One region of the Thermosinus thermophiluss DSM 23256 genome, then DNA from elsewhere that is predicted to be linked to it. Evidence: riboswitches for the same ligand, from Rfam matches in the RefSeq annotation. Region 1 holds a riboswitch; each other region holds the start of a gene.
The links. Region 1 has a riboswitch for S-adenosylmethionine ahead of BLQ99_RS05790 (homocysteine synthase). Riboswitches for the same ligand answer to the same signal wherever they lie in the genome.
Positions count from the first base shown of each region.

Region 2: another riboswitch for S-adenosylmethionine. It lies ahead of BLQ99_RS06195 (methionine ABC transporter ATP-binding protein); the one in region 1 lies ahead of BLQ99_RS05790 (homocysteine synthase).
Region 3: another riboswitch for S-adenosylmethionine. It lies ahead of metF (methylenetetrahydrofolate reductase [NAD(P)H]); the one in region 1 lies ahead of BLQ99_RS05790 (homocysteine synthase).
Region 4: another riboswitch for S-adenosylmethionine. It lies ahead of metK (methionine adenosyltransferase); the one in region 1 lies ahead of BLQ99_RS05790 (homocysteine synthase).

Region 1 is NZ_FNBU01000007.1:46,857-54,569, reverse strand. Features, by position in the region: gene BLQ99_RS05825 (sensor histidine kinase) at 1-1, shown strand, start outside; gene BLQ99_RS05820 (lactate utilization protein) at 78-719, opposite strand; gene BLQ99_RS05815 (transcription repressor NadR) at 808-1,323, shown strand; gene BLQ99_RS05810 (DMT family transporter) at 1,342-2,220, shown strand; gene BLQ99_RS05805 (MFS transporter) at 2,411-3,730, shown strand; gene BLQ99_RS05800 (zinc ribbon domain-containing protein) at 4,079-4,471, shown strand; tRNA gene BLQ99_RS05795 (tRNA-Arg) at 4,570-4,644, shown strand; SAM riboswitch class I at 5,078-5,180, shown strand; gene BLQ99_RS05790 (homocysteine synthase) at 5,257-6,549, shown strand; gene metX (homoserine O-acetyltransferase MetX) at 6,603-7,713, shown strand, end outside.
Region 2 is NZ_FNBU01000008.1:4,321-12,033, reverse strand. Features, by position in the region: gene hisD (histidinol dehydrogenase) at 1-793, opposite strand, end outside; gene hisG (ATP phosphoribosyltransferase) at 790-1,455, opposite strand; gene BLQ99_RS06215 (D-2-hydroxyacid dehydrogenase) at 1,606-2,559, shown strand; gene BLQ99_RS06210 (HDIG domain-containing metalloprotein) at 2,556-3,083, opposite strand; gene hisZ (ATP phosphoribosyltransferase regulatory subunit) at 3,086-4,273, opposite strand; gene BLQ99_RS06200 (YerC/YecD family TrpR-related protein) at 4,260-4,598, opposite strand; SAM riboswitch class I at 4,778-4,892, shown strand; gene BLQ99_RS06195 (methionine ABC transporter ATP-binding protein) at 4,975-6,033, shown strand; gene BLQ99_RS06190 (methionine ABC transporter permease) at 6,002-6,655, shown strand; gene BLQ99_RS06185 (MetQ/NlpA family ABC transporter substrate-binding protein) at 6,681-7,499, shown strand; gene BLQ99_RS06180 (MetQ/NlpA family ABC transporter substrate-binding protein) at 7,525-7,713, shown strand, end outside.
Region 3 is NZ_FNBU01000006.1:97,132-104,844, forward strand. Features, by position in the region: gene BLQ99_RS05415 (aldo/keto reductase) at 35-1,042, shown strand; gene BLQ99_RS05420 (histidinol phosphate phosphatase) at 1,239-2,015, shown strand; gene metF (methylenetetrahydrofolate reductase [NAD(P)H]) at 2,091-2,948, opposite strand; SAM riboswitch class I at 3,111-3,217, opposite strand; gene BLQ99_RS05430 (cupin domain-containing protein) at 3,340-3,690, opposite strand; gene BLQ99_RS05435 (patatin-like phospholipase family protein) at 3,854-4,879, opposite strand; gene BLQ99_RS05440 (DUF2935 domain-containing protein) at 5,064-5,903, opposite strand; gene BLQ99_RS05445 (spore germination protein) at 6,255-7,713, shown strand, end outside.
Region 4 is NZ_FNBU01000009.1:70,514-78,226, reverse strand. Features, by position in the region: gene priA (primosomal protein N') at 1-957, opposite strand, end outside; gene BLQ99_RS07100 (heavy-metal-associated domain-containing protein) at 1,200-1,427, opposite strand; gene metK (methionine adenosyltransferase) at 1,492-2,682, opposite strand; SAM riboswitch class I at 2,739-2,840, opposite strand; gene coaBC (bifunctional phosphopantothenoylcysteine decarboxylase/phosphopantothenate--cysteine ligase CoaBC) at 2,892-4,094, opposite strand; gene rpoZ (DNA-directed RNA polymerase subunit omega) at 4,104-4,310, opposite strand; gene gmk (guanylate kinase) at 4,325-4,954, opposite strand; gene remA (extracellular matrix/biofilm regulator RemA) at 4,976-5,242, opposite strand; gene BLQ99_RS07070 (YicC/YloC family endoribonuclease) at 5,297-6,169, opposite strand; gene BLQ99_RS07065 (hypothetical protein) at 6,351-6,950, opposite strand; gene dapF (diaminopimelate epimerase) at 7,071-7,713, opposite strand, start outside.

The DNA.
Region 1 (7,713 bases):
AGCCGCGACCGGCAGGGAATTTAAGGGCGGTGTGGCGAAATAAAAAACCGCACGGAAAGCGTGCGGTTTTTTCGCGCTTAGAACCCGAGCTCTTCGCCGATGATAACGATGTTGATGTCAGTGAGGCTTGGTTTTTTGCGCAGCACGGTAGTAATATTGCAGATGCGGGTCGGGCCTTGGCAGTCCATGCAAGTACCGGTTTGAACGCACGGATTGGGCCGGTTGAGACGTTTATTGTTAGGCGGAGCGGCGTAAAGTTTGATCCGGCTTTCCGCCTCTTGCACGTCGCGGACGATTTTGTTTACACCGGCGATGACGATGACTTTTTTAGGGCCAAACATCATGGCGGCTACGCGGTTGCCGGTGCCGTCCACATTGACGAGTTGGCCGTCCAGGGTCAGTGCATTGGTGCTGGTGAAGAAGACGTCGCATGTGAGTTCTTTCCGTCTGAGCTCTAGCGACACTTCCGGACTGAGACCGGGCTTATTATGATTATAGACGGTATGGCCGCGCTGTTCCAGCATGTCGTCGAGGCCCAATTCCCGGATTGTCCAGGAGCCGCCGATACCGACGGTAGCTTCGGCCGGCACGAGGGACAGAATGTAGTTGATGGCTTCCTGCCGGTTCGGAAAATAAACGGCATTGAAGTTATTCTTTTTGAGGGCTTCCACTACCCTGGCCGCCAGGGTGTCGTGATGCCAAGTTTTGAACTCTTTCATTCGGACTTACCTCCTTACTGTCTTGTATAATTCATTTTCTTCGACACAGACTAAATTTTACCTTTTTGCTAAGGATGAGGTGACGGCGATGGATGCAAAAACGCGGCGGGAAAAATTATTGACCATGCTAAAACAGGCGGCGGCGCCGGTGACGGGAACGGCTCTGTCCAGGGAACTTGGCGTTAGCCGGCAGGTAATCGTAGGGGATATTGCCATTTTACGCGCCGCGGGACAGGAAATTTATGCCACGCCGCAAGGCTATCTTGTTCCGGTGGCCAATCCGCGGTCGGCAGTGACGGCCAAACTGGCCTGCCGGCACGGCCGGGACAGCCTGGCGGAGGAACTGGCCATCATTATCGACCATGGCGGCAAGGTGCTGGATGTTATCGTCGAACATCCTTTGTATGGTGAGATTCGGGCGAATCTGATGCTGGCGTCGCGGCGTGATTTGGCGGAGTTTTTGCGGAAGTTGGAGGAAAGCGGCGCCAAGCCGCTGTCGGTGGTTACCGGCGGGGTGCATCTGCACACGGTCGAGGCGCCGTCGCCCCAGGTGTTGGCGGAGATTGAAGGCGCCCTCAGGCAGCAGGGAATATTGCTTAGTTAGGAAGGAGATTTGTCGTTTATGGAACTGGAAACAGGGACGGCGGCCGGCGGCGTCAGCCGGCGTATAGTAGCCGATCTGTCGCTGCTTTTTGTTACTTTGATCTGGGGAACTACTTTCGTGGTAGTAAAGAACGCGTTGGCCGATATTGGCCCTTTTTGGTTTGTAGGCATCCGGTTCGGCCTGGCTTTTTTGTTTTTGGCGGTACTGTATCACCGGCGGCTGCTGGCCGCCTGGCGGAGTCACGCCCGCCTCGCCGGTCTTATCGGTTTGGTTCTGTTTGGCGGCTTTGCGCTGCAGACGATCGGTCTAGAGTACACGACAGCAGCTAATTCAGGTTTTATCACCGGTCTTTCCGTTATCCTTGTTCCCGTTATTGGCCGCTTCTGGGGGCAAAAGGGCCCCGGACCGGCGACCGTGGCGGGGATTATCAGCGCTGTTTTAGGTTTGGGGCTGCTCACGCTCAGCAGCGATTTCCGGTTTAATGTCGGCGACGTCCTTACTTTGCTGGCCGCCGTGGCATTCGGCGCCCATATCGTCATGGTCGGGCAATATGCGCCGCGCGGGGACGCCGTTGTTTTGGCCATTCTCCAGATCGGCGCCGTTGCTGCCGCCGGGCTGGCCGGCGGTTTTGCTTTCGAGCCGGTCCCGGCCGTTTTCAGCCGCAAGGTATGGGTTGCCCTGGCGGTAACGGCCATTCCCGCTACGGCGGTGGCGCTCGTGGTGCAGAATACCATGCAGCGCTTTACCACCGCCACCCGGACGGCGATTATTTTTGCCATGGAGCCCGTTTTTGCCGGTTTGGCCGCCTATCTTCTGTTGGGGGAAATACTGACCGTGAAACAGATTATCGGCTGCGTTCTCATCGTAGCCGGCATGATTATCAGCGAATTAGGCTAGGCGGGTTAAGCGGGAGTAGCAGCGGGTTACGTGAATACAAGCTCTTTTGCCTGGGAAATAGGCCACCTCCTAATTTTTTACCAATATAGAAGTACTTTACTATAGCGTACCCCTCTTGTTACTTTACGGAATAAGGTTTATAATAATTACAACTGTCAAGACAGATGTAATTACAAATGGAGGGGTCACTGTGGATATTGTCAGCCGTCTCGAACAAGTGCCTGTTAGCAAGTTTCATTATAAGCTGCTGGTAGCGACCGGCCTCGGCTGGATGTTCGACGCCATGGATACCGGTCTTATCGCTTTTGTTTTGCCGGCGCTCGCTAAGGCCTGGGGGTTGTCGCCGGCCCAGATGGGTTATATCGGGAGCGCCGGGCTGGTTGGGATGGCCGTAGGGGCAGTGCTATCCGGCTTTGCCGCCGACCGGTACGGCCGCAAAAAAGTTTTTGCCGTGACACTGCTAATTTATAGCATTGCCACCGGGCTGTGCGGTCTGGCCTGGGATTTTACATCGCTGCTGGTTTTTCGTTTTTTGGTTGGTTTTGGTCTGGGCGGCGAATTGCCGGTGGCGGCGACGCTGATGACCGAATACTCGCCGCCGGCGGCGCGGGGTAAGTTCATCGTTTTGCTGGAAAGTTTCTGGGGACTGGGGTGGCTGGCGGCGGCGCTGATTGCTTATCTGTTTATTCCCTTTTACGGTTGGCAGGCTGCATTTTTCATCGGTGCCTTGCCCGCCTTGTATGTTTTTGTTATCCGTTTGGCCGTGCCGGAATCGGTGCGGTATCTCCTGGACAAGGGACGGCTGGACGAAGCTCATGCCATCGTCAGTGGCCTTGAAGCGGCGGCCGGCGTGACAACGGCCTTTGCCCCGACGGCGCCGAAAGCGCAGACGGTTCGGCAAGTAATGTTTGCCGAACTGTGGGCGCCGCCCTTCTTACGGCGTACTGCCATGCTTTGGCTGCTGTGGTTCGGTATTGTTTACTCATATTATGGCATTTTTACCTGGCTGCCATCGCTGATGACGGCCCAGGGATTTACCATTATCAAAAGTTTTGAGTATGTGCTGATAATGACCCTGGCCCAGCTGCCAGGCTATTTCAGCGCCGCTTATTTGGTGGATCGTATCGGCCGCAAGGCGACACTGGCGTTGTATTTGGCGGCCAGCGCCGCCGCCGCTTTTGGTTTTGGTTATGCCAATACTCCCTGGGCGCTCATTGTGTGGGGGAGCCTGATGTCTTTCTTCAATTTGGGCGCATGGGGAGTAGTATATACTTATACGCCGGAGCTTTATCCAACCCGCATTCGCGCGTTTGGCTCGGGCTGGGCGGCGGCCGTGGGCCGGTTTGGCGGTATCCTGGCACCCACCATTGTCGGTTATATGCTGGGAGGAGGCGCCGCTTTCGCCGGAGTGTTCACGATGTTCACGGCTACCATGCTGTTTATTGCCACTATTGTTTTAGTGTTGGGCGAAGAAACGCGCCGAAAATCGCTTGATGAAATTAGTGGTTAAAAACGTCAGAATTTGCATCTGTTATTAAGAACAAGTAATAAAATTAGGGATAAGTCCCAAATTTTTTTACTTGAAATTATCTTTAAATTCTGATAAAATGAAACCACAAACGACGTGAGAGGGTGGTGCAAAACATGAATGTTACGCTCAAAGATGTGGGGAGTTTGCTGATTTACAGTATCGGCACCGCCTTGGTGCTAACCCTGGCCGTTATGAGCCTGCACTAAAACAACGCTAGCTGCTGGCCGCGTCGCTGGACGTGGCTTTTCTATTGGGCCTTGTTTATTGATTTTGCTTGACTGGAAATGTTATAATATTAATGTATATACTCCGAAAGGAGCCGTTTGGGTGATTACGACTATTTCGTTTATCATTGGTTTTATTGCTGCTTATTGGGTGTATAACGACGCCAGAAGCCGCGGTCATGAATTAGGCACGGCCTTGTTGTGGTCCCTGGGAACGCTGGCTATGCTTATTGTCTTCCTCCCGTTATACCTGCTCATTGGCCGAAGGCAAGTCATGAAAACTACCAAGCGCCAAGAGCCGGTCATTGATGTGGAGGCTACACCGGTAAACGACCAGATCCATTGTCCGATGTGCGGCGCCAAGGTCAAGGAAGATTATAAGGTTTGTCCTTACTGCAGTTATACACTAAAGCCCAAGTGTGAGGCATGCGGCCGTGAACTCAGCCGTGAATGGCGCACTTGCCCCTATTGTCAGACTCCGGCTGCGCCTAAGTAATCTACTCCCAAAAGTTTACACAAAAAAGTTACAAAAAAACATTAGACAATACCGGTTATTTATGATATAATCATTTCTGTCGCTGAACACAACACCATGCGCCCGTAGCTCAGGGGATAGAGCGCCGGCCTCCGGAGCCGGGTGCGCAGGTTCGATTCCTGCCGGGCGCACCAGAAAGCGCATAAATACTGGGTTGGAAGGCATTCCAACCCAGTATTTTGTTTTTCTAGGCATTCAGCTTCTTTTCATTACTTTCGATAATCCATTGGTTAACTAATTGTATTGCATGTATATGTGTGTACATTGCAAATAAATACAAAAAGGTTGCTTGCAAATTACATAGGAAGTGGCAGGAGAACGTTTTCTTTCGGTTTGAATTAATGACTGGACTCCGGCAGTAGCTAAAAGCAGCGGCCAATCCGCATCAGCGCCAGGAAGCTTTTTTCCGACATTAGATAACGCACCTCGTTGTTCATAGTGACATTTTATCAAGATAATCTACAAGGTGACATATCACAAGATAATCACATTTTAATAATCCGGCTATTGACATTTGTTTCAATATATCCTATAATCTGCTCAATTACAAAAATATAAGGCATACACCTCTTATCCAGAGTGGTCGAGGGACTGGCCCGATGACGCCCGGCAACCGGCTTTTATAAGCAGTGGTGCTAATTCCAGCAGGAGAAATCCTGGAAGATGAGAGGAAAGGTGCGCGTGTACAAAACCCCCTTTCCTCTGGAAAGGGGGTTTTTGTATGCCGGTGAAAGGAGAAGAAGGAAATGCATTTGCCAGACAACCTGAAAATTGCCACTTTGGCCGTTCATGGCGGCCAGACTCCCGATCCCGCCACCGGGGCCCGGGCTGTGCCTATCTATCAGTCGACTTCTTACAATTTCCGCGACAGTGATCACGCCGCCGCTTTGTTTGCCTTGAAAGAAACGGGCAATATTTATACGCGGATAATGAACCCTACAACCGACGTATTGGAAAAGCGTATGGCCGCGTTGGAAGGCGGGGTGGGCGCGCTGGCTTTCGCCTCCGGTCATGCGGCGATCGCTGCCACTATTTTGAACATTGCTAAAGCCGGCGACGAAATTGTTAGTTCCTCCGCTCTTTACGGCGGAACGTATAACCTTTTTCTGTATACTCTGCCCAGGCTGGGTATAACTGTTAAATTGGTAGACCCTAGCGACCCGGAAAATTTCCGGAAAGCCATCACACCAAGGACTAAAGCTGTCTATGGGGAAATTATCGGCAATCCCGGGCTTGGGGTACTGGATATTGAAAAAGTCGCCGCTATAGCCCATGAGAATACCATACCGCTGATTATCGATAATACTTTTGCCACTCCTTATTTATGCCGGCCTTTCGATTTCGGTGCCGATATCGTAGTCCATTCGGCAACGAAATTTATCGGCGGTCATGGTACGACGATGGGCGGTATCGTCGTCGACGGCGGTAAGTTTAACTGGGCCGCAGGCAACTTTCCGTTATTGAATGAGCCTGATCCCAGTTATCATAACTTGCGCTATTCTCAGGAGTTTGGCCCCATGGCCTTTATTATTCGCCTGCGGGTGCAAGTTTTACGCGACCTTGGCGCCTGCATCAGCCCTTTTAACAGTTTTCTGCTGCTTCAGGGACTGGAAACGCTGCACTTACGGATGGCCCGTCACAGTGAGAATGCCCAGACTGTGGCAGAATACCTTGCCGCACATGATCAGGTAGCGTGGGTCAACTATCCCGGTCTTCCTAGCCACCCGCAGCATGACTTGGCGCAAAAGTACCTGGCAAAGGGTGCGGGAGCCATCCTGACGTTCGGCATAAAAGGCGGTCTTGCGGCCGGCAAAAAGTTTATTGACAGCCTTAAGTTGCTTTCCTTGCTCGCTAACGTTGGCGATGCCAAATCACTGGTTATTCATCCCGCCAGCACCACTCATTCGCAGCTTACATCAGAGCAGCGCGCCAGTGCGGGAGTGCCGGATGACATGATCCGTCTTTCCATAGGAATTGAAGATGTAAGCGACATAATTTACGACCTTGAGCAGGCCCTGGCGGCGGTCCAAGCGCTTTAGATGGGGAGAGTTTGCTCTATCCTTATAGTTGGCGGTAGGAGGTGGATGGTGTTTTGCGTCCATTTCTTAAGTATGCGAAAGTGGCTGACCCGGACAATCCTCTCGTACTGACCATGGGTGGAACACTAACCGATGTTACCGTGGCTTATGAAACTTACGGGACACTATCGCCCAACCGGGACAACGTAATTTTGGTGGCCCACGCCCTGACTGGCGACAGCCATGTGGCGGCCCACGACGACAAGGACGAAAAAGGTTGGTGGGACGCATTGGTAGGACCGGGACGGCCGATAGACACCAACCGTTTCTTCGTTATTTGTTCCAATGTTCTGGGTGGATGCCGGGGAACGACGGGGCCGTCCTCGCCGGACCCGGCGACCGGGCGGCCGTACGGCATGCGGTTTCCCGCCATTACCATACGGGACATGGTCCATGTCCAGAAACGGCTGTTAGAGCAACTTGACATTTACCGGCTGGCCTTGGTAATCGGAGGATCCATGGGCGGGATGCAGGCTTTGGAATGGGGGGTCACTTATCCCGGATTTATGGATGGTATAATAGCCATTGCGGCTCCCGGTTATTCTTCCGCCCAGTCCATAGCCTACAATAAAGTGGCGAGGGAAGCGGTGATGCTCGACCCGGCCTGGCGGCAGGGTGATTATTATGGTGGCGCCGGCCCGCAAATCGGCCTGTCGATCGCCCGCGCCCTGGGAATGATTACCTACCAAAGCGAGCCGTCAATGGCCGCTAAGTTTGGCAGGAGAATGCGCGGCGGTCAGTTCGAAGTGGAAAACTACCTTGACTACCAGGGGATTAGCCTGGTACGCCGGTTTGACGCCAACTCCTACCTTTATTTGCTAAGAGCCCTTGACCTTCATGACCTTGGTGCCGGTTATGCGTCTTATGAGGCAGCCCTGGCCAGGATTGAAGCTCGTGTCTTAATCGTAGGGGTAAGTTCCGACATTTTGTATCCGGCTTATCAGCAACAGGAGCTGGTTGAAGTCCTACGCCGCCTCGGCAAGGCTGCGCGGTATGCCCAGATTGACAGTCCCCATGGACATGACGGGTTTTTGATTGATTTTGACGCGTTAAGCCCAGTTTTGTCGGACTTTATCAATACGATAGCGCCGCCGGTCCGCTTGCCCTGGGCACAGTCTTTTTTCC
Region 2 (7,713 bases), on a different contig from region 1:
CGGCGGTGCTATCCGCGATAATCAGGATTTCGCTTGGCCCGGCCAACATATCAATATCGCAATGTCCATAGACCGCCTTCTTCGCCAACGTGACGAACAAATTACCCGGCCCTACGATTTTGTCCACTTTCGGAACGGTAGCCGTGCCGAAAGCCAGAGCGGCAACTGCTTGGGCGCCTCCGGCCTTGAATACATGGGTCACGCCTGCTTCCCGGGCGGCCACCAGTACATACGGATTAATCCTGCCGTCCCGGGCCGGCGGCACGGTCATAATGATTTCTTTCACCCCGGCGACGACTGCCGGAACGGCATTCATAATTACCGAAGACGGATAGGCGGCGGTGCCGCCTGGTACATAAATCCCCACTCGGTCGAGGGGTATGCACTTTTGGCCTAAAATAGCCCCCTGCTCCCGTTCGGTAAACCACGATTTCGGCAGTTGCTCGGCGTGAAAGCGGCGGACATTGGCAATAGCCCGCCGAATGGCGGCGACGGCTGCATTTTCTACCATACCGGCGGCAGCGGCAAATTCCGCTTCGCTTACCGCTAACGTGGCCGGGCTGAGCTCAGCACCGTCAATCGCCCGCGTATAGCGCAGCAAGGCATCGTCCCCCTCCCGGCGCACGTCGTCGACGATTCGCGCCACTACCTCGCCGGCAGTCATGTCGCGCCCGAATACTTCCCGCACTCGCCACCTGACATTTTCACTAAGCTCGACTTCATCGAAGGCTGGCTTACGAAATAAAGCCGCCATCTCCTGAGGCGTCAATTTGGGGGTGAATATTATCTTCATTTTTCACCCTCACTTTCTACCAGACCTTTGAGCGCTTCAGCCAAACTGTTAATCCGCTCGAATTTCATTTTGAAGCTCACCCGGTTGGCAATCAGTCGGGCCGTAGAAGGCTGAATTTGCGCCACCTCGACTAAATTGTTTTCCCGTAGCGTGCGCCCTGTTTCCACCAGGTCGACAATGAGTTCGGCCAGGCCGACAATAGGGGCCAGTTCAATCGACCCGTTCAGTTTAATAATTTCCATTTGGATCCCCATGCTGTGAAAAAACCGTTCCGCGATGCGCGGATACTTGGTGGCCACCCGCATATGCGCGTAATCGCTGATTTTGTCCTGCATTAGCTCCTGGGGAACGGCGGCAACCATGCGGCAGTAGCCGAATTTAAGGTCAAGGAGTTCATAAACGTCCTTATTTTCTTCTATCAGGACATCTTTGCCAATAATCCCGATGTCGGCAGCACCATATTCCACATAGGTGGGTAAATCGCTCGTCTTAGTGATAATGAAACGAACTTTGGCGTCATCATTGCTGATAACAAGCTTGCGCGAATCCTGGCTTAAACCTTCAGCGGCGCAGCCGACTCCGGCCAGCATCCGCACCGCCTTGTCAAAGAGCTTGCCTTTGGGCAGCGCTACTGTTAGGTAATTCATGTCCACTGCTGTCATGAATCCCCCTCATTTCTTTAATTAATTAAAGTATTAATATGATAATATATTACCATGTATGGAGAAATTTCGTCAATCCTCTTACCAGGAATTTATATGAATACGTAGAAGTATTTGGCAGAATACTAACTAGCATAAGGGAGGGGCATTATGATACCCGCACTCAATATCCTTGTCCTCAACCACCTGGCCGAGCGGCATGTTAAAACTATCACCGGCGTAATGCCGGGCATTACCGTCCATACGAGTGAATTGGCCCAAGCGGCCAGCTTTATTGCTGATACGGATATCCTGGTGTCCTGGGGCTGGATGGATATTCGGGAATTGTTTTTAGCCGCTCCCAAATTGAAATGGGTGCATGCCCTGAGCGCCGGCGTGGAAAACCTTGTCTTTCCGGAAATACAAGCTAGTTCCGTCATTCTAACCAACTCCAGGGGGATTCATGGCATTCCTGTTTCCGAGCACGTTCTGGCCCTCATGTTGGCCTTTACCCGCGGCCTCAACCGTTTAATCCGTCAACAGACAGAAAAACGGTGGAAGCGCGTTCCCACCGACGAATTGCATGAAAAAACAATCGGTATTGTCGGTCTCGGCAGCATCGGCCGGGAAATTGCCAAAAAGGCCAAGGGATTGGGAATGAATGTTCTCGCCACCAAACGCGAGATGACAACGGAAATTTTTGTCGATAAGCTCTATACCCCGGACCGGCTTGTCGACATGCTGGCCCAGTCCGATTTTGTCGTTGTCGCCTTGCCGCAGACGGAAGAAACGCGGGAGTATTTCCGGCTGGAGCATTTTGAAGCCATGAAACGCACGGCCTATTTCATAAATATCGCCCGCGGAACGGTGGTGCGCGAAGCCGATCTCGTTACCGCTCTCGAGCAGGGTCTCATTCAAGGCGCCGGCCTTGATGTTTTCGAGCACGAACCATTGCCGGAAAACAGCCCCCTGTGGGATATGCCTAATGTTATCATTACTCCCCACCTGGCCGCTTTGTCCCCCTACTACCTCGACCGGGCGGTAAAACTGTTCGCCGACAACCTGGCCCGTTTCTGCCAAGGCGGCGAAATGTTCAACGTCGTCGATAAGCAGAAGGGCTATTAATGCTTGTCATCCGCTTCCCGCAATATATTTAGCTCCGGCGTATCGCCTGGCGCCGGAGCGCTATGGTGTTTGCGGACAGCATCAACCACCGCCCGCTGGGTGCCGACGGTTTCGAGCAAACGGGCGCTGCGTTCGGCATGATTAAAATATATATACAGGGCGTGGCGGAGATTGGCAATAATTCCGCCACGCCCTTCTTTTGCCCATTGTCGCGCCCACCGGGGCGCCAGTTTATGGGCCAGGACGGCCAAGACCTTGTCGGTCACGCTCATATCGCCCCGCCTCCGTCCCACGTCATGGAGCAGCGCGCTTTTAACCGCGGTTTCCCAATTTGCCGCCGGACGCTGTGCCGCGAGTTTGGCCGCCGTATATGCCACGTTAAGCGCATGCCGCTGGTCTGGCACGCTCATCTGCCAAAACAGTTGTTGCTCGGCTTTGGTTAAGTGCTGATTAACAAACCTCCTGTCCTGTTCACTGATGCGGGCTGTCACCGCGGCGAAAAATTGCCGTACCCGTTTGTGCATTTTCAACCACCAATATAAATGAGTTTAGCATAGCCCATGGCTTGACGGCAGGCTTCGGCCGCCGCCTTATCCTGCGGCTGAAGTCCAAGACCGACGATACGCCCTGCCGCGCGGAGCTCGCCAGTCAGCGCAATCGCCTCATTCAGCCGCCCCGGCGCCCAGCCAATATAGACGTCCTTAACGTCGCCGTCCAGGGTCAGACCCTGCCGCTCAAGGGCCAGCATAAGGCGCTCGATGCCGAGAGCAAAACCGGTAGCCGGATATTCCTTCCCAAAAGCGCCTGCCATGCCATCGTAACGCCCGCCGCCGCAAAGGGGGAAGCCTAGGCCCGGCGTATAGCCTTCAAAAACAGCCCCCGTATAATAGTCAAAATTCCGGATTATTCCCAAATCAAAAGAGACATGCCCGCTTACGCCGTAATACTCAAGGAGCCGGTAAATCTCCGCCAGGTTATCGAGGGCGCGGCGGCTCATATCGTTGCTCACCATGCCATAGGCCGCATCAAGCATATTTTCCCGCCCGTGGAGCAGCGGAATACGCTTAAAAAGCGCCTGCCCGGCCGGCGATAAGGAGCTCGTCGCCAGAGCCTCGTCCAGGCCGACTAGATCGCGCTGCACCAGGCAATTTTTAATCCGCTGGCGCTCGGCCGGCGGTAATTCGCATTCATTCATTAGACCGTTAATAAATTCCACCTGACCGAGGCTGATCTGAAAGACGGTCAGCCCTGCCTCCCGCATGGCCGTGGCCGCCAGCGCTACGACCTCGGCATCGGCGGCAGGCCCCGCCGTGCCCAGCAGTTCTATACCGGCCTGGTAGAATTCGCATTGTCGACCGGCTTGGGCCTGCTCGTACCGGAAAACGTTAGTCAAATAAAACAGCCGCAGCGGTACCGGCTGTTCGCGGAGCCGGGTAGCCGCTACCCGGGCAATAGGCGTAGTCATATCCGGCCGGAGCGCTAATAGCCGGTTATTTTTATCGAGAAATTTGAACATATGCTGAACTATTTCTTGGTCGGCACCGACCGATAAAATGTCCAGATACTCAAATGTAGGCGTAATTACCTCGTCATAACCCCACCGGGTAAATAGGCCGGCAAGGGCGCTTTCCACCAAGCGCTTTTTTTTCGCATCGCGGGGTAAAAAATCCCGTGTCCCGTACGGAATTTGCGGTACAAACTCATTTTGGTTCATGGCCTGCATCCTCCTGCCGCAAACGCTCTTCCTGCTCTTCCAACCGGGCGAGAATGATTTTGTAGCCGTCAGCGCCATAGTGCAAGCAGCGCTTGACCCGGCTGATCGTGGCCGTGCTGGCCCCGGTGCGCTCGACAATGTCGTCGTAGATATGACCGGCCTTCAGCATCCGCGCCACCTCCAGGCGTTGTGCCATGGCTTTTATCTCGCTGATGGTACAGATATCTTCAAAAAACTGATAACATTCCTCCTCATTGGCGAGCAGTAAAATGGCCCGGAACAATTGGTCGGTTAAAGGCTCTTTTAGCTTAGGGTTAACGGGCATAATCCACACTCCTCCCGTGCACGCATTACCATTCTGAGCATACTATTCGCCCTCTCTCATTTCTTTCCTGCCTTTACGTCTTTTATTCTTTAATTTATGAAAATGCAATTTTAATTTTTTCTTGACAGACATTGCTATACATGATAGCATGTAACTCAACAACGGCATATCGAAACACTCTTTCATCAAGAGCTGGCTGAGGGACTGGCCCGATGACGCCGCGGCAACCATCGCACCTTCGGATGCGAAACGGTGCCAATTCCTGCAGAACGGATAGGTTCTGACAGATGAGGGGGGGAGTTTCTGTTTACAGAACAAAAACCTCTTCGTCTGCGAAGAGGTTTTCTTTATGCCCAGGAAAGGAGAGAGAAGAAAAATGATTAAACTGACCGGCATTGAAAAGGTCTATCCCGGCACTAACGGAGCGGTCCATGCTCTTAAAGGCATAAACCTGGAAGTGCGCCGCGGTGAAATTTTCGGTGTCATTGGTAAAAGCGGCGCCGGCAAGAGTACGTTAATCCGGTGCATCAATATGCTGGAGCGGCCAACCCGCGGCTCGGTAGTGGTCGACGGTGAAGAACTAACGACGATGTCCGAAAAAAACTTGCGCGAGCGACGCAAAAAAATCGGCATGATTTTTCAGCACTTTAACCTGCTGTCTTCCCGCACCGTCTATGAAAATGTAGCCTTCCCGCTTGAGTTGGCCGGCAAAAGCAAAACGGAAATTGCACAGGCTGTTTTGCCGCTCCTTGAACTGGTGGGGCTTGCCGATAAACGGGACCAGTATCCGTCCCAGCTCAGCGGCGGTCAAAAACAGCGGGTCGGTATTGCCCGCGCCTTAGCCAGCCGGCCAAAAGTGCTCTTATGCGACGAAGCCACTTCCGCCCTTGACCCGCAGACTACACAATCCATTTTGAAACTGCTCTTTGACATCAATCAAAAACTGCAGCTGACCATTGTGCTAATCACTCACGAAATGCAGGTTATTAAAGAAATCTGCGACCGCGTGGCCGTCATCGAAAACGGCGTCATTATTGAAGAAGGCCCGGTACTCGACGTCTTCACCCGTCCCCAGACGGCAACAACGCGCGAATTCATCCGCACCATTGTCAACCATGACCTGCCCGAATTCTTTGCCAATACCGTCTTTTCGCCCACACCGCTGCCGGACTCCAATCTTATTCTGCGCCTGTCCTTCATTGGCCGTACGGCCGAAGAACCCATAATTGCCGGCATGATCCGCCGGTTTAATGTTGACACCAGCATCCTTTACGGCAATATCGACCACATCAAGCACACTCCTTTCGGTACCTTGATTGTCGAACTGTCCGGCGACCAGGCCGGCATCCAGAACGCCCTCAACTACTTGCGGGCGCGAGATTTAGGAATAGAGGTGATTGGTTATGTCGCAAGAAATGCTCGTGCTGTTGGCTGAGTCGTTATGGGAAACTACTTATATGGTGGGTGTGTCGGCCTTTATCGCCGCCCTGTTTGGCGTCCCCCTCGGCGTCATCCTGGTAACGACTGACAAGGGCCATGTTTTGGAAAACCTCGCTGTCAACCGCGTTTTGGGCGCAATCGTCAATGCTACCCGCTCGACTCCGTTCATTATTCTCATGGTCGCCATCATTCCCCTGACCCGTCTCATTGTCGGGACATCCATCGGCACCGATGCGGCCATTGTGCCGCTGAGCATTGCCGCTATCCCCTTTGTCGGCCGCATCGTCGAATCGGCACTCAAAGAAGTCGACTACGGCGTCATCGAGGCCGCCCAAGCTATGGGCGCTTCCCCGCTGCAAATTATCGCCAAAGTACTCATCCCCGAAGCGCTGCCCTCGATTGTGCTTGGCCTGACGATCACTGTAATCAGCCTGATTGGTTATTCGGCCATGGCCGGCGCTATCGGCGGCGGCGGGCTGGGGGACCTGGCCATCCGCTACGGCTATCAGCGCTTCCGGGCCGACATCATGCTCGCAACCGTCATTATCCTTATTGCTCAGGTACAGCTTGTCCAGTCGTGCGGCGACTGGCTTGCCCGCCGTTTGAACAAAAAATAAACGATTAACAAGGAGGAATTCATTCATGAAACGTATCGCCCTATTGCTCGCCTTAATTTTGGCCCTTACCGCCGTCGTCGCCGGCTGCGGCGGCAAAACCCAGGCTCCGGCTACCGCCAGTGATAAAAAGGTACTGAAAGTAGGCGCCACGGCCGTTCCCCACGCCGAAATTCTGCGGGTAATTAAACCGGCTCTGGAAAAAGAGGGCATTGACCTTCAGATCGTGGAAATGAGCGATTACGTCCGTCCTAACCTGGCCGTAGCGGAAAAAGAACTGGACGCCAACTTCTTCCAACATATTCCCTACCTCAATAAGTTTGCCGCCGAGCGCAACCTTCAGCTCACTTACACCGCTGCCGTCCACATCGAACCCATGGGCATTTACTCCAAAAAAATCAAAAACTTAAATGACGTTCCTACCGACGCCGTGGTTGCCATCCCTAATGACCCGACCAACGGCGGGCGCGCGCTCGCCCTGCTGGCTAAGGCCGGCGTGATCGGGCTCAAAGACGGCGTTGGCGTCAACGCCACCGTCAAAGATATTGTCGCCAACCCGAAGAACGTGAAAATCCGTGAGCTCGAAGCGCCGCAGCTGCCCCGGGCCCTTGATGATGTCACTTTGGCCGTAATCAATACCAACTATGCACTGGAAGCCAAACTCGTGCCTACGAAAGACGCCCTCTTTATTGAACAGAAAGATTCTCCTTATGTAAATATTCTGGTCGTGCGCAAAGGCGATGAAAACCGCCCGGAAATTCAAAAGCTGACCAAAGCGTTGACCTCGGATCAAGTCCGCAAATTCATCACCGAAAAATATCAAGGTGCGGTAGTACCGGCATTCTAATTCTTAGTTAAGGAGGTAACCAATAATGCACAAATGGACGAAGCCAATCGCATTAGCCCTCGCGCTGCTGTTTACGCTCGGCCTCGTGGCCGGCTGCGGCAAACAAGCCGCCACGCCGTCCGACCGGCCTATAAAAGTGGGCGTTACCGCCGGCCCCCACGCCGAAATAATGGATGTTGTCAAAAAAGTGGCGGAAAAAGACGGTCTGAAAATC
Region 3 (7,713 bases), on a different contig from region 1:
CGTTTATAAGCGCAAGCGAATGGAGGGATCTCATATGCTGAAACGGCGTTTGGGCCGAACCGGGCTGGAAGTTACAGAAATTAGTTTCGGGGCGTTGCCTATCCAGCGTTGTACGATGGAAGAGGCCGGGCCAATATTGCATGCTGCCCTGGATGCGGGGATTAATTTCATTGATACGGCGCGCGCTTATACCGATAGCGAGGCCAAAATCGGGCAGCATATTGCCGGACGTCGGCGCGAGTTTTATCTGGCAACCAAGAGTATGGCCCGCGATAAGGAAGCCATGGCCAGGGACATTGACCTTAGTTTGAAAACAATGCGGACCGATTACATTGACCTGTACCAGCTACATAATATAAAGACCCGGGCTGATTTTGAGGCGGTTATGGCGCCTGGCGGCGCCCTTGAAGCGCTCAGGGAGGCCAGGCAAGCGGGAAAAATCGGTCATATTGGCATAACCGGGCATAACGTGGAGCTTTTGGCGGAAGCGATAAAAACCGGTGAGTTCAGTACGGTGCAGTTTCCGTTTAACTTTATCGAGACCAGGGCGCTTGATGTGCTTTTCCCGTTGGCCAGGTCGCTGGATGTTGGCTGTATCGTGATGAAGCCGCTGGGCGGCGGACAGGTTAAAAATGTTGAACTTGCCCTCAGGTTTATTCTCGAACAGGATATTGCCGTCGCCATTCCCGGTATGGACCGCGTTGAGCAGGTCGCACAGAATGTGCAAGTGGCGAAGAGTTTCAGGCCGCTTACGGATGAGGAACGGGCGGTACTCGCAGCCGAAGCGCAAGTTATCGGGCCCAATTTCTGCCGGCGCTGCGGTTACTGTTTGCCATGCACGGCAGGGATAGATATTCCTACGGTGTTTATTTTCCATTTGCAATATGTATCTTATGGGCTAAAAGAGGCCATCCCCATGCGTTATGCGGCACTGAAAGCGAAAGCCTCGGACTGCACCGGGTGCGGCGTATGCGAAAAGCGCTGCCCGTATAACCTGGCGATCCGCGAGCGCATGCGGCAGGTGGCTAAAGATTTGGGTTAAGGACAGCAGCAAAAAGCCCTGGTTTCCGGACTTCAGCCGGAAACCGGGGCTTTGCTTGTTGCCGGTACAAAGCCGGAATTTTATAACAATTCTTTGCCCATGGTTTGTTTTAGAAGTTAAGCATAGCCTGTGTTATAATAGGAACTATGAAAAATTTCACGAAACCGGATACATCAGGCCGAACGGAGCGATGACAATGTTGTTTGATACCCATATGCATACCAAGTTTTCTACCGATTCGCGGATGACTATAAATCAGGCTATGACCAAAGCCGGTGAGTTGGGCTTGGGAATTACGATTACCGAGCACATGGACCTTGATTATCCTGAGCCGCAGGCCTTTATTTTTAATCCCGCGGCATATTTCGCCGAGTATGAAAAATACCGCAGCGAGCAGGTTCTGCTTGGTATCGAGATTGGTATGCGGCCTGGCCTGGAGGCCGACAACCGGCGGATTGTCAGGGACTATCCATTTGACTATGTCATTGGTTCGATCCATGTCATTGACAATATAGACATTTATTGCGCCGAGTTTTATAACTTGCGGACGAAAGCTGAAGTTTACCGCCGGTATTTTGATGCGATGGCCGAGTGCCTGGAGTCTTATGAATTTATTGACAGTCTGGGGCATATCGACTATATTGCCCGGTATGCCCGGTTTGCTGATCCTGAAGTCTATTATCACGAGTTTCCGGAGCTCATTGACCGGGTGTTGGCTGCCGCAGCCCGGCGGCAATTGGCTTTGGAGATCAACACCCGACGGTTAAACCGGGAGGAGACGGTAAAGGCGCTTGTTCCGGTCTACCAACGGTTTTACGAGCTGGGCGGGAGACTGGTAACCATTGGTTCGGACGCGCATACTCCCGGCGATATCGGCAAGGGTATGGACGTGGCCCTGGCCATTGCCGATTATTGTCACCTTCGGCCGGTCTGGTTTAAAGACCGGAAAATACAATATGTGAAAAAAAACTAAAAGACAGCCTGGTAACGGCTGTCTTTTTACGTTAGCCTGGCAGATTCGAGTGGTTGCTTTGCCGGTGTGAGGCGCCTAGCGCAGGCCCGTATTCCGGACCAGGGTGCGTGCCAGATGGGGGCGGTTCATGGTATACAGGTGTACACCGTCAATGCCGTGAGCAAGGAGGTCTTCGATCTGGCGGCTGGCGTACTCAAGGCCCGCCTGTTCCATTGCTTCTTTTTGGTGACCATATTTGTCCATCAGCTTAACCAGCGCCGGCGGCAGCGTAGCGCCGCAGAGCGAGCAGATGCGTTCCACCTGGGGGCGGCTGAAGACGGGCATGATGCCGGCCATGACAGGAACGTCAATGCCCAGCGCCCGGGCGTCTTCCAGGAAGCGATAGAGCATGGCGTTGTCGAAAAAGATCTGGGTGATCAGGAAATCGACACCACTGTCCACTTTTTCTTTAAGAAACCGTAGATCGTCCTCCCGGCTGGGGCTTTCCAGGTGCCCTTCAGGGTAGGCGGCTGCGGCGATGCTGCAGGGACGGCGCTGCTGGCGGATAAAGCGGATGAGGTCTTTGGCACGGTAAGGGGTGGGGGGAATAGGGGCGTCTTTTGGAGGGTCGCCCCGTAAGGCAAGGATGTTTTCAATGCCCTGAGCGGCAAATTCGTGCAAGATTGCCTGAATGGTCGCTGCGGTGGCGCCGACGCAGGTAAGGTGCCCCAGGGCGGGAATGCCGTGGTCATGCTGGATGTGTCGGGCTACTTCCAACGTGCGGCCCCGTGTGGAACCGCCTGCGCCGTAGGTAACGCTGATAAAATCGGGCTTTAGCGCTTGCAGTTCTTCAATGCATTGGAAAATGGACTCCAGGGGGGAAGCTGGTTTGGGCGGGAAGGTTTCAAAGGACACGACAGGGCGTTTTTGAGCGAACAGCTGGTGTATCAACATGGGCGGCATCCTTTCTTGGCGTTATTTTTTGGCGCAGGTTTTGTCCAGGGGGGCCAGCCGGGTGCTTCCGACGGCGCCGAGGTGGTCGCCGATAATAAGGTAAAATAAAAGCGTCTCTTTCCGAGAGGAAAGAGACGCCATATTATGGCAGCCATACCTTTCCTCTCATCTTCCAGAATCCGAAGATTCTGCTGGATTTGGCACCAGACGCATTGTTGCCGGTTGCCGCGGTTTCACAGGGCCAGTCCCTCCACCGCTCTTGATAAGAGTACACGGTATACAACTTTTGGAAGTTGAGATTAATATACGCCAAAAATGTATTTTCTGTCAAGGGGTTTATCACTAAACAAACAGGCTTTACGCCAATAATAGCGTAAAGCCTGTTACCATCTTATTTGGAGTAGAGAATTAAAGCGATGTATTCAAGATCTTCCGTACCGGTATTTTCAATGGAGTGGGACTCGCCGTCGGCCGTAAAGACGACGTCGCCGGCTTGGACCTTAACCAGCGTGCCATTATCGTTGACCAGGCCTTCGCCTTTAAGGATGTAGTAAGTCTCAGCGTCGCCATTGTGTTGGTGGTAACCGATAGAGCAGCCCGGCTTGAGAATGCTGTGGGAGAATAACCTGCCTTTGCCTTGCAATTGTTCCATGTCCAACAGTTTAGTCCCAATTACTTCGCCCTTGCCGCCGAACCGGTTGGCGGCAACCTCGGTGACTAATTCGCCGGCCCGTTTAATCATGCTCTCAACTCCCCCTAGATATGTATTATTTGAATTTTCTCTACGTAACCTCTTAATTCCTTTAATGAGTACCGGATTTACTATTTTTTACTAGGATGCAAGATATTGGTTTAACAGACGTGATTTGCTAAAGCGCTGCCAGTGCGCTTGCGCCTAACATGTCTCACGGGCGATTGTATGCTGGGTTTTCAGTGTTATCATACCAAGCGAAATATTTCTCCGTATATCGGCGGCCCGATTCTACCAATGCTTCTTTTTTAGCAGAATCAATTCCAAAATCCATAGTCTTTACTCCTAGTGTATCAATATAGATAGTCCGGTGCCAATCATCGCTATGTAAATGTTGGTTCTGCTGGCTTTCCAAAATAGTTTCGATTAGGCTCCATGTATAGGCAAAAAAGTCGTTTATATCATGGCGAGGTGGTTCAGCATGATCCCGGAATATGGCGATTTCGCTCCCGGAAACCAAACGAAAGCCAAGGGTTTCCTGGTTATAAACATATGGACTAATTTTCTTACCTTCCTCCTGTAGTTGTTGATTATGTTTTTGATAATAGTCAGGTGTTGTTGAAAAACGTTCGACATATTTTCTCCGATCGAAAAGCTTAATTGGGAAATTATCAAGCACTCCGCCATCAACATAACAATCTCCACGGGGGCTGCGCTGAGCTGTGAAGACAAATGGTATTGACATTGATATGCGGACTGCATCAGCAACACACATTCGCGGCGTATGCTCGTGGGAAAAGACTTCCGCAAATTTCGTTGATAAGTTTGTGCCTATAAAATACAAGTCTTTAAAATTATTCGTTTCTTTTAACTTTTGAATATCATGAAAGGTTGCCTCACTGTTTCCGGTTTTAGCACTAATTAAATTTCCCACCCATTCGCGGAAAAAATTACCTCGGTACCACCCAAATTGGGAGATTAATCTACGCGTGTCTCGAATAATTCCCCACGTATCATCTAAAAATTGGCGAAAGTGCAATTCACTTATAATGTTTTTAATTTCTTTTGCGGTGTAATTTAAGCCGACCAATAAAGCAGCTATTGCACCAGCCGAAGTACCACCGACTCGCTTAATGTTCGGCAAGATCTCTTTTTCTTTTAGCACTTCGAGAGCACCGCTGTACGCTATTCCCTTAACACCGCCGCCTTCAAACACTAAATTGCGAAAATGGTAGGACACGATAACGCTCCTCCCCCTAAATCGGTTTTTATAAAAAAATATTACCAGTTTACCCCAGTGATACCATTGCCTCACTTTTTTTAGCTGATCCGGGGTCAGCTCGGGGATTTTTACAGTTGGCATCGGCCTGGCGGCGCACGCATAAATAAGAATAGCAGCCGTGATTGGCTGCCATGTTGGTTACTTACCGAAAGTCATGATCGCAGAGGATTATATCCGGGTTACTGCCTTGCATCATTTCGCCATGTATCAATTCAAGAACTTCCAGGAAGTGCTCCGCCTCGCGCCGGACATGATCGGCTAATAGCGGCGGGATTAGCGAGAGTACGGCGCACTGTTTGATAAGCTCTTCTGCGGCTGCTTTAAAATCGCGCAGGCGTATTGTAGCATCTGTTACTTCTTTTTCAAAACGTATGAAGTCGGGGGTTGGGCGGAAGTGCCACAGCATGCTGTCGAAGTCACGGGCATGCAATTGCAGCTGGTCGAACTTATTGCTGAGGACATTGGTTTTGTCGATGAATTCGCGCTCAGAAGGGTCGAGCAAACCACGGATGAATTTTAAATGATCAGCCATAATCCTGAGCCAGAATACGTTTTCGCTAACGATAGCATCTACAGGATACCGCATTTCCCCATTGCGGATTTTTTCCAGTATTTTGTAGAAGTACAGCGCTTCACGGGATATGTGGTCAATTAATAAGGGATAGTTAGAACCACCGCGGAGTTTACATTCGATAAGCAGGTGAAGGAGGTGCCGTTTAAAGCTGAAGATGTTTTTAACAGCGGTTAAAACTTGTTTCACGAAGCTGCGAAAATGATCATCGCATTGAACTTGGCAGGCCTGCTTTTCCAGCTCGGCAAAACAGTCATAGAACCGTTGGGCTTCTTCAATTAATGCGGTCTGGTCGCACGGCAGGCCTAATTTAATAAAAAGAGAATGTTCTTTCATTATCCGAAGCCAAAACCTAATTTCATGGATGGTAAGGGGAACAAAGGGTTCCACTTCCCGGCAAAAGATATCCATATAATTTTCCCACCTTTGCAAGAAATTGTTTAGTATATTTTATGTTGTTCTACATAAGCAGGTGTCTAGCCGTATAACGCGAACCAAACAAGTAAAATCCAGCTATTGCCGGGCCGAAGCGGTTGCCCGCTTTTTTAACCAAGCAACTATAAAGTGTTTGCCAAAAGGATATAAGAACAAAGGTTACGACGTTCGAGGAAGGTAATTTACCGCGGAAACTGTCCTGGTAAGCCTCAAGCAGCAGTGAGCAGGCCCACCGGCGCGCCGCTAATGAAGCAGTCGCGCCGGTTATATTTTTGGCAGGGGAGGAAACAATATCCATGACAATGTTTATGGGGGTGACGGCTGCCGATGGAGACCGTTTTTACGAAAGCATATCGCGCGTTTCGCAATTTTATTGTCTACCAGCCGCCCCGCCAGCAGCCTCCGTTCGTGCTTGACGAGAGCGAATCCTATGAACGCGAGCCCGAAGCGGATGCAACCGCCCCGCTGGCCGATGCCGCCGCCCAGCTTGCCACCTTGCTGGACTATGCCCGCGATTTACGCCGCGTCATGGAGAAAGCCCACGCCGCCTTAAGCCGCGCGGATGGAAAACAGCGTCTTGCCAACCTGGCCCAGGAACTGGAATTACTCGAACAGCGCCGGCAGGAACTGACGCCTATCCGTCTCGCCTATGACAGCGGCTCGCCGCCGCTCAAGCGCACCGTAAGCGCCAGTCTGACCGAGAACGAGAAAATCCTGCGCGAGCTGTACAGCCTGCCGGAAAACAAAGACTTTATTCTCCGCCAGTTTGAAATTCCGGCGCCAAAACCAGTCAAGGCCATGCTGGCGTTTCTCGACGGCATGGTGGACAACAAGGCAATCACTCTCTCGATCCTCCAGCCCCTGCAGCTACTATCCGGTACTGATGCCTTTAACGCCGGCGACGCCGAAAATATTGTCCGGACGCTGAACGAGTATTTACCTAACAACGAAATTAAGGTGCTGACTGAATTTGCCCAAATTGCCAAAGGAATCAATGACGGCGATACCGTGTTGTTTCTTGACGGCGCCAACCAGGCCCTGCTCCTGGGCAGTAAAGGCTTTGCCAAGCGCAGCGTGGGCACGCCGCGCATCGAGCAGACGGTGCGGGGGGCGCAGGCGGCGTTTACGGAAAACCTGCGTACCAACACCAGTCTGATCCGGACCATTTTTCCAACCAGCGAGCTGGTGACCGAAATCTTTACCGTTGGTGACCGCGCGCCTGTAAAATGCGCCATCATGTACCTAAAGCCGGTAGCCAACCCCAAGGTAGTAGCCGAGCTCAAGCGCCGCCTGACAAGTATCACGACCGACTATATCAGTGATATTGGCGTCTTGGAACAGTTCATCGAGGACCACCCCAGCATCCCCTTTCCCCAGATGTTGTCGACCGAGCGGCCCGACAGGGCGGCGGTCCATCTGGCCGAAGGCCGGATTGCCTTGCTGCTGAACGGCATACCCTTTGCGCATATCCTCCCGGTCAGTTTCTTCTCTTTTTTTCATTCCAACGAAGATTACGGCCTCAAGTTTCCGGCCGGCAGTTTCATGCGTGTCCTGCGTCTGTTAGCCGCATTTCTGTCGGTAACGCTGCCGTCTTTATACATTGCCATCAACTATTTCCACCAGGAAGCGCTTCCCACCGAGCTGGCCCTGGCCATTGCCGGCGCGCGCGAGGCCGTGCCGTCGCCGGCATTATTTGAAATTGTGCTCATGGAGTTTTCCTTTGAACTCATCCGGGAAGCGGGACTGCGAATTCCCGGCATGCTGGGGCCAACGATAGGTATTGTCG
Region 4 (7,713 bases), on a different contig from region 1:
TGCCTCAATATATACTTGCGTTTTGCCGCTCCCGGTTACGCCATGAATAAGAAAAGACTTATACTCTCTTGAAGCAATAGCTGCTATGATTTGGGCAACGGCCTGGCGCTGCTCGTTCGTCAATGCAAATCGAGCTCCCTGCGGCGGCGTCCCGCGATACAATTGTGCATAACTATTTCGCATCACCCGCCGCCGTTCACTGCGGACTAAGCCGGCTGCAATAAGACGTTTAACTGTATCCGCACTGATCCGGTGCTGTTTTAGGCAAGTTGGTGTTAGTTCTGACTCTTCCAGTAGGACTGCCAGCAGCCGCTGTTGCGCTGGTTTGCCTGTTAGGCGGTCAAGAGCTTTCGCGGCTTCTTGACGGCTTACTGCAAGCATCAGCCGCTGCTCAAACCGCGGTCGGAACTTCGATGTACTCGTTGCTGCCCGTTCGACCAAATTCAACCGCTCCAATTTACGGAGAACATTTAACACGCTCGGGCCAAATTCTGTAACAAGTTGTTTTTGGGTAGTCAGGCCCTTTACACGTAAATGATTAAGCACCTCGCGCATTTCGTCTGAAATTTGGCGAGGAAAGAAAAATTCTGGTTCGCTCTCTTTTTCGTTCAAACGATATGCGGTATGACTTTTTAATTCTCCTCTTCCGGGCACAAACAGGCGCAAAGCTTCGGCGAGCGGACACAAATAGTAATTGCTCATCCACTCGGCCGTTTGCAGCATATTTTCATCAAACCATGGCTCATTGTCCAACACGCTCAATAAGGGCTTTAACCCTTCTGCCTCGGCCTGCTCTTTGACGGCAACAACAAAGCCTTCGGCCTCGCGTTGGCCAAAAGGCACCCGCACACGCCATCCCCTGCCGACAAACGCCAATTCCGGCGGAACCAGATAAGAAAAGGTGGCAGCGATAGTCCGTACCGGAATATTGATGGCCACTTCCGCAATGCGCCCCATTTTCTTCACCTCATAAAAAAGAAGAGTACTGTTTGCAGCAAACAGTACATCTTACTTCGCTGTTCGGTATAATCTAGATAATTCTAGCTTAGGCCGGAAATACCTGCTACCGGTCATCATTTTGTTCATAACCGGCCAGGAACTCATCTAACTCAAAACACGTATCCATAGGCTGACGTTTAAAAAAACGTTTCAAGCGACGCTTTCCCAGCGGCGTAAAACGGTACCGCATAATAAATAGCCTACCTGCGGATGGAATATCCGAGCGTCTGCAAAGTTTCTTCAATATAGCCGCTGGCGATTATATTAGCGTCATACTCAACCGTAACTTGTCTGGTATTTAGATTAACATCGACATCGGTAATCCCGTCAAGATGGCTTAAGGTGTGCTCAATGCGGTCACGGCAATGATCACCCTTAAGACCGCCAATCGAATATACCGACTTCTTGATTGTTTTTGAAACAGGCACTGCAATACTAACCCCCTTTGGCTTATCTCTATGATGTTAGTATTGCCAGTACCAGCGGTTAAAATTAAAGATTTGCTTCCCGCCGTAAAATTTCCGCTTTATCGGTTCGCTCCCACGGAAGGTCAATATCCGTTCGGCCAAAATGTCCGTAAGCTGCTGTCTGGCGGTAGATAGGACGACGTAAGTTCAGGCTTTTGATGATACCGGCCGGACGGAGGTCAAAATGCTTTTGAATAAGTTCGACAATGCGGCTTTCGGGAATTTTAGCGGTACCAAAAGTCTCAACCATAATCGATACCGGGCGGGCAATACCGATTGCGTAGGCTAACTGAATTTCACACTTATCGGCCAAGCCGGCGGCTACAACATTTTTGGCCACATAGCGAGCGGCATAAGCTGCTGACCGGTCGACTTTAGTGGGGTCTTTGCCGGAAAAAGCGCCGCCGCCGTGACGGGCCATGCCGCCATAGGTATCGACAATAATTTTGCGCCCAGTCAGGCCGGCATCTCCCTGCGGCCCACCAACGACAAAACGGCCGGTAGGATTAATATAATATTTGGTTTGAGCATCTAGCATATCTCCGGGGACAACGGGAGTAATAACTTTGGCGATGATATCTTTTTCAATGGTGGCAAGATCCACGTCAGGGCTGTGTTGAGCCGAAACGACAATGGTATCCACACGAACCGGCTTGCCATCCATATACTCTACTGTCACCTGGGTTTTTCCATCAGGACGCAGGTAAGCAAGTTCACCGTTTTTACGAACTTCGGCCAGCCGGCGGGCCAAACGGTGAGCTAAGGCAATAGGCAATGGCATGAATTCGGGGGTCTCATTAGTTGCATAGCCGAACATCATGCCTTGGTCACCGGCACCGATTGCCTCGAATTCATCCATCTCGCCGCGTTTAGCTTCCAGCGCTTTATTTACGCCCATCGCGATATCCGGCGACTGCTCGTCAATTGATGTCATCACACCACAGGTATCACCGTCAAAACCGAATTTTGCACGGGTATACCCAATCTCTTTGATGGTCTCCCGCACAATCTTCGGAATATCGACATAGCAAGACGTTGTAATTTCTCCTACCACGTGGACAAGGCCGGTTGTTACTAAAGTTTCACAAGCGACACGGGCCATGGGGTCTTGGGCAAGGATTGCGTCGAGAATACTGTCAGAAATTTGATCGGCAATTTTGTCCGGATGCCCTTCGGTAACCGATTCCGAAGTAAATAATACCCGTTTTTTTTCCATTTGTGCACCTCCTAATCAATAAAAAAACTCCCATAAGGGAGGCTTTGGTCGTATACTCCCCATCTCGCGCCATGCGCCGGAATTGGCACCGTTTTGGACTTGCCAAATGGTTGCCGCGGTTTCATCGGGCCAGTCCCTCCACCAACTCTTGATGAGTATAGTATATGTAATTTTCACCAAAGCAATTTTAAAGTAAAACAAGAAAAAAATCAACCTCTTTTTGTCAATAAATCGCAAATTCTGTCAAGAACAATTTCCGCAACACGCTTTTTTGGCATTTGTTCTAGTTCTTCAACACTACCATCACGGTAAATAAGCTTAACAATATTAGTGTCGGCGTTAAAACCCGCACCCGGGAGCGTAACATCATTAGCTACTATCATATCAAGATTTTTCTTGGCCAACTTTTCCTGGGCATTACCAAGCAAGTCCTGCGTTTCAGCGGCGAACCCCACCAGGATCTGGTGGCGCTTCAACGCTCCCAACTCCCGTAAAATATCCGGGTTTTTTTCCAAAACAAGAGTAAGCGTCTCCCCGGTTTTTTTGATTTTATGCTCAGCTATTTCTTTAGGCCGATAATCGGCCACAGCCGCCGCCTTAATCACTACATCACAGGCAGCATATTCGGCCAACACGGCCTGCCGCATCTCTTCCGCTGTTTCCACCATTTTTACTAAAACACCCCGTGGCGGGTTTAATCCGGTGGAGCCGGAGACGAGAATAACCTCCGCGCCGCGGAGCGCCGCTGCTTCGGCGATTGCATAGCCCATTTTGCCACTCGACCGGTTGCCTAAATAACGCACTGGATCGAGCGGTTCCCGCGTACCGCCGGCAGTAACCAAAATTCGCTTTCCGGCCAGTACACCGTGCGGCCGGAGCAGTTCATCCACTTTGGCAACAATTATCTCCGGCTCGGGCAAACGTCCGGGACCTTCCACCCCGCAGGCCAGCATGCCTGTTGCGGGTTCAATAATGTGATAGCCCAATCCAGCCAGTTTTTGCAAATTTTGCTGGACAATAGGATTTAGATACATATTGCTATTCATGGCTGGCGCCAGTACTATCGGCGCTTTGGTAGCCATCACAGTCGTTGAAAGCATATCATCGGCAATACCGTTGGCAATTTTGCCAATAATGTTGGCAGTTGCAGGGGCTATTAAAAATAAATCGGCCAAAGTGGCCAATGCAATATGCTGAACATTCCAGTTTTTCGGTTCTTCCCACATATCAACAACTACCGGATTACCGCTTATCTCCCGAAAAGTAAGGGGTGTAACAAATTCAGTAGCCGACTTGGTCATAATAACATGAACAGAACTCCCGGCTTTCCGCAAACGGCTGACTATTTCCACACTTTTATAAGCGGCAATGCCGCCGCTAACGCCCAGGACAATATTTTTGCCCTTCATCACGGTGGCCTCCTACTTAATACCTGTCTTGGTACGTTCATAAGTAATTTTGCCTTGGGCAACCTCTTCCAAGGCTATGGTAACGGGTTTATTCGATTTGCTTTCCACAAGCGGAGGCTCACCATTCATAATTTCCCGGGCCCGCTTTGCTGCAAGAACGACTAATGTATATTTACTGTCAACTTTATCAATTAAAACGTCTAAGGATGGACGAATCAACCAGACTCCCTCCTTTAAAGTTTTAGTACGTTCCGTGAAGTTTGACAAATGCTGTCAATCAAGCCATTGTTGCGCTCCACCCGGCATTTTTCCGCCGTAATAATTGCGGCTATTTTGTGTACTGCACGCTCCACTTCGTCGTTCACAACCAAATAATGGTAGTTATAAGCGCAGCTTAATTCACTCGTTACACAGCTTAACCGTTGTTTAATCGCTTCAGCACTGTCAGTCCCTCGTTTATGAATGCGATCCGCCAGTTCGTCCAAAGAGGGCGGCAAGATATATATGAATACCCCCTGGGGAAACTTCTTTTTAATCTGCAACGCGCCCTGGATATCGATCTCCAACAAAACATCCTTGCCACCATTTAGTAAATCCATTACATATTGCCGCGGTGTTCCATAAAAGTTCCCGTACACTTCGGCCCATTCAAGCAGCTCATCGTTTTCAATCATGGCTTGAAATTTTTCGCGAGATACAAACCAATAGTTAACCCCGTTCACCTCCCCGGTACGGGGTGAGCGGGTGGTGGCTGAGATTGAGTAATATAAATTAGGATCATTACGCAGCAATTCCCGGCAAATCGTCCCTTTACCTGTCCCGGACGGCCCGGAAAGCACAATTAAGATCCCTTGCTGCGCCATTTGCGAGTCTCCTTTCAGTGTCTATTCCGCCGTATCATCGCTTGTATCCTTGCTGGCCAAACGATGGGCAACCGTTTCGGGCTGAACAGCTGAGAGAATGACGTGATCACTATCGGCGATAATAACGGCGCGAGTACGGCGGCCATAAGTCGCGTCAATTAACATCCCTCTGTCACGGGCTTCTTGAATAATTCGTTTGATGGGAGCCGATTCGGGGCTAACAATGCTAACAATACGGTTAGCCGATACGATATTGCCAAAACCAATATTAATAAGTTTAATCTCCATAATAAATTCCCCCTAATAAAATTCTGGCTGCGCTTCACATTTTATTACTCTATATTACTCTATGTTTTGGATTTGCTCTCTGACCTTCTCAATCTCACTTTTAATTTCAACAACAATGTTCGCAACAGCGAAATCGTTGGCCTTGGAGGCAATGGTATTGGTTTCGCGGTTGATCTCCTGCACGATAAAGTCCAACTTTCTTCCTACAGCCTCATCAGCGTCCAGAGTGGAACGAAACTGGGCAAGATGGCTCTTTAGCCGTACCAGTTCTTCCGCAATATTAGTCCGGTCGGCAAAACAAGCCACCTCTTGGAGCAACCGCGTCTCGTCAGGCTCGGCCCCTATAGCAGTCAAGGCATCGCGCATGCGTGCCAGCAGTTTGGCGCGATATTCTTCCAGCACTACCGGCATCCGCTCTTCAAGCTGCTGAACATAACTCTCTATTTTGGCAATTCGCGTTGTCAAATCAGCTTGTATGTTGGCGCCCTCGGCCAAACGCATAGCGAGGAGATTGCCGATAGCTGCATCCATTGCTTCCGCTAATTTGGGCCATAACTTCAGGACATCTTGCTCTTTTTCTTCCACTTTCAGAACATCAGGAAACCTTGCAATAAGCGACGTAAAATCCACGGCCGAGCTGTTCAATAACCCCGCTAATTCTCTCATTGCATTATGGTAAGCCATTGCCAATTCTTTGTCAACCCTAACCATCCGTTGCTGCTCGCCAAATTCTTCCATGGCAATATATATATCAACGCGGCCTCGGGACAACGCTTGGGCAATGCTACGGCGAATTTTGTCCTCCAAAGCCCCCAGATTTTTCGGCGCCCGGATTCCAATTTCGGTATAACGATGATTTACAGCTTTAATTTCGACGGTAAAACGATGATTGCTGTCGATATATTCCCCGCGACCAAATCCAGTCATACTTTTGAGCACCAGATGATGCACCTTCCTTCGCGTTGTTATTATTGACGGCAAAAAATATATTTAAACCATGATTTTTTAAAATTACTTCGCCTTACTTCCTATAATTCCTTTTTTCGCCGGAAAAAAGCAATAGAAAAAGGAGGGGCTTTTGCCCTCCGTACAGTACCTAATTCATTTTTTACTTAATGTTTGGTAAATCAAAATAAAAGCTGTGTTTTTTCTGGTCATACGCTGTAACAACCAATATAGCCGGCTTGTTCGCATCTATATTCCGTTCTTTAAAATAGAGATATGCTTGCACAACGTAGAGCTTTTGCGTCCCTTTGTTAACAATGACAGTAGCTTCACCAGGTATATTAATCTGATCGGCGGTAATACCCCGCCGACCTTGTTTTATAACGGCGTTTACCGTTTTTGCGAAGTCTTTACTATTGCCGACCAAGGTGACGCTGAACGCTAGAAACCCGGCGTAATCGGCCAATATCTTTTCACTGTCGCTTAGTTTTATCGGCTGAGACTTTTGGGTTTTTTCCCGCGCATCACAAGCCAAAAGCAAATACGGTGTATATAAATGTGCGCGTTCCGTCATCTCATCCAGGACAACTGCCTGCTCTTCATAGGCTGTCCAAGCAATAAGGAATTCATCTAGGGACACATGGGCTTTCTCTATCCCATATCTTTGCGCTTCTTTCATCATCACAGCATTAACAGGGGCAATAGCCAAAGCCTGATTGCACAGCAAAAACATAATCACGACAGCGGCACAAACTATCCTCATTTCGGCACCCCCTACCTCTTATATATTTATTATTATTATATTATTTTTTTGTAAAAAATTTCCTTTTAAATACCAGGTACATAGTTTAAAAAAAGGAGCCTCAAGAAGAGGCTCCGTTATCTACAAACTCAATAAGTATTCACCGCGGAATACTTCTACGGCTGGACCAGACATATAAACATGGTTATCGTTACCCCATTCGACAACTAAATCGCCACCGTCCAGGTGAATGGTAGCCATCCGGCCTGCCTTTCCGTTCAGTACGGCTGCCACCAGTGTAGCGCTTGCTCCGGTTCCGCAGGCCAAGGTAATACCCGCGCCTCGCTCCCAGACACGCATCCGCATTTCACGGTCGTTTAACACCTGAACAAACTCAACGTTTGTTTTGCGGGGAAAGATTGGATGGTTTTCGATGAGCGGCCCTATAGCCGGTAAATCAATTTCCTCAACATCGTCCACAAAAATCACGCAGTGAGGATTGCCCATCGATACACAAGTAATGTTATAAGTCCTGTCATTAACCACAAGCGGAACGTTAATAGCTTCCACGTCAGGTTCGCCTATCATAGGAATCTGTGCCCGCTTTAAGCGCGGTTCACCCATGTCAACCCGGACGGTTCGAAAAACGCCATTTTCAAAAACAAGTTCGGGCTTAATGGGGCCGGCAAGGGTCTCTAAAGTAATTTTCGTTTTGTCCGTAAGACCGTATTTATAGACATAGCGAGCGACGCAGCGAGTCACATTGCCACACATTTCCGCTTCG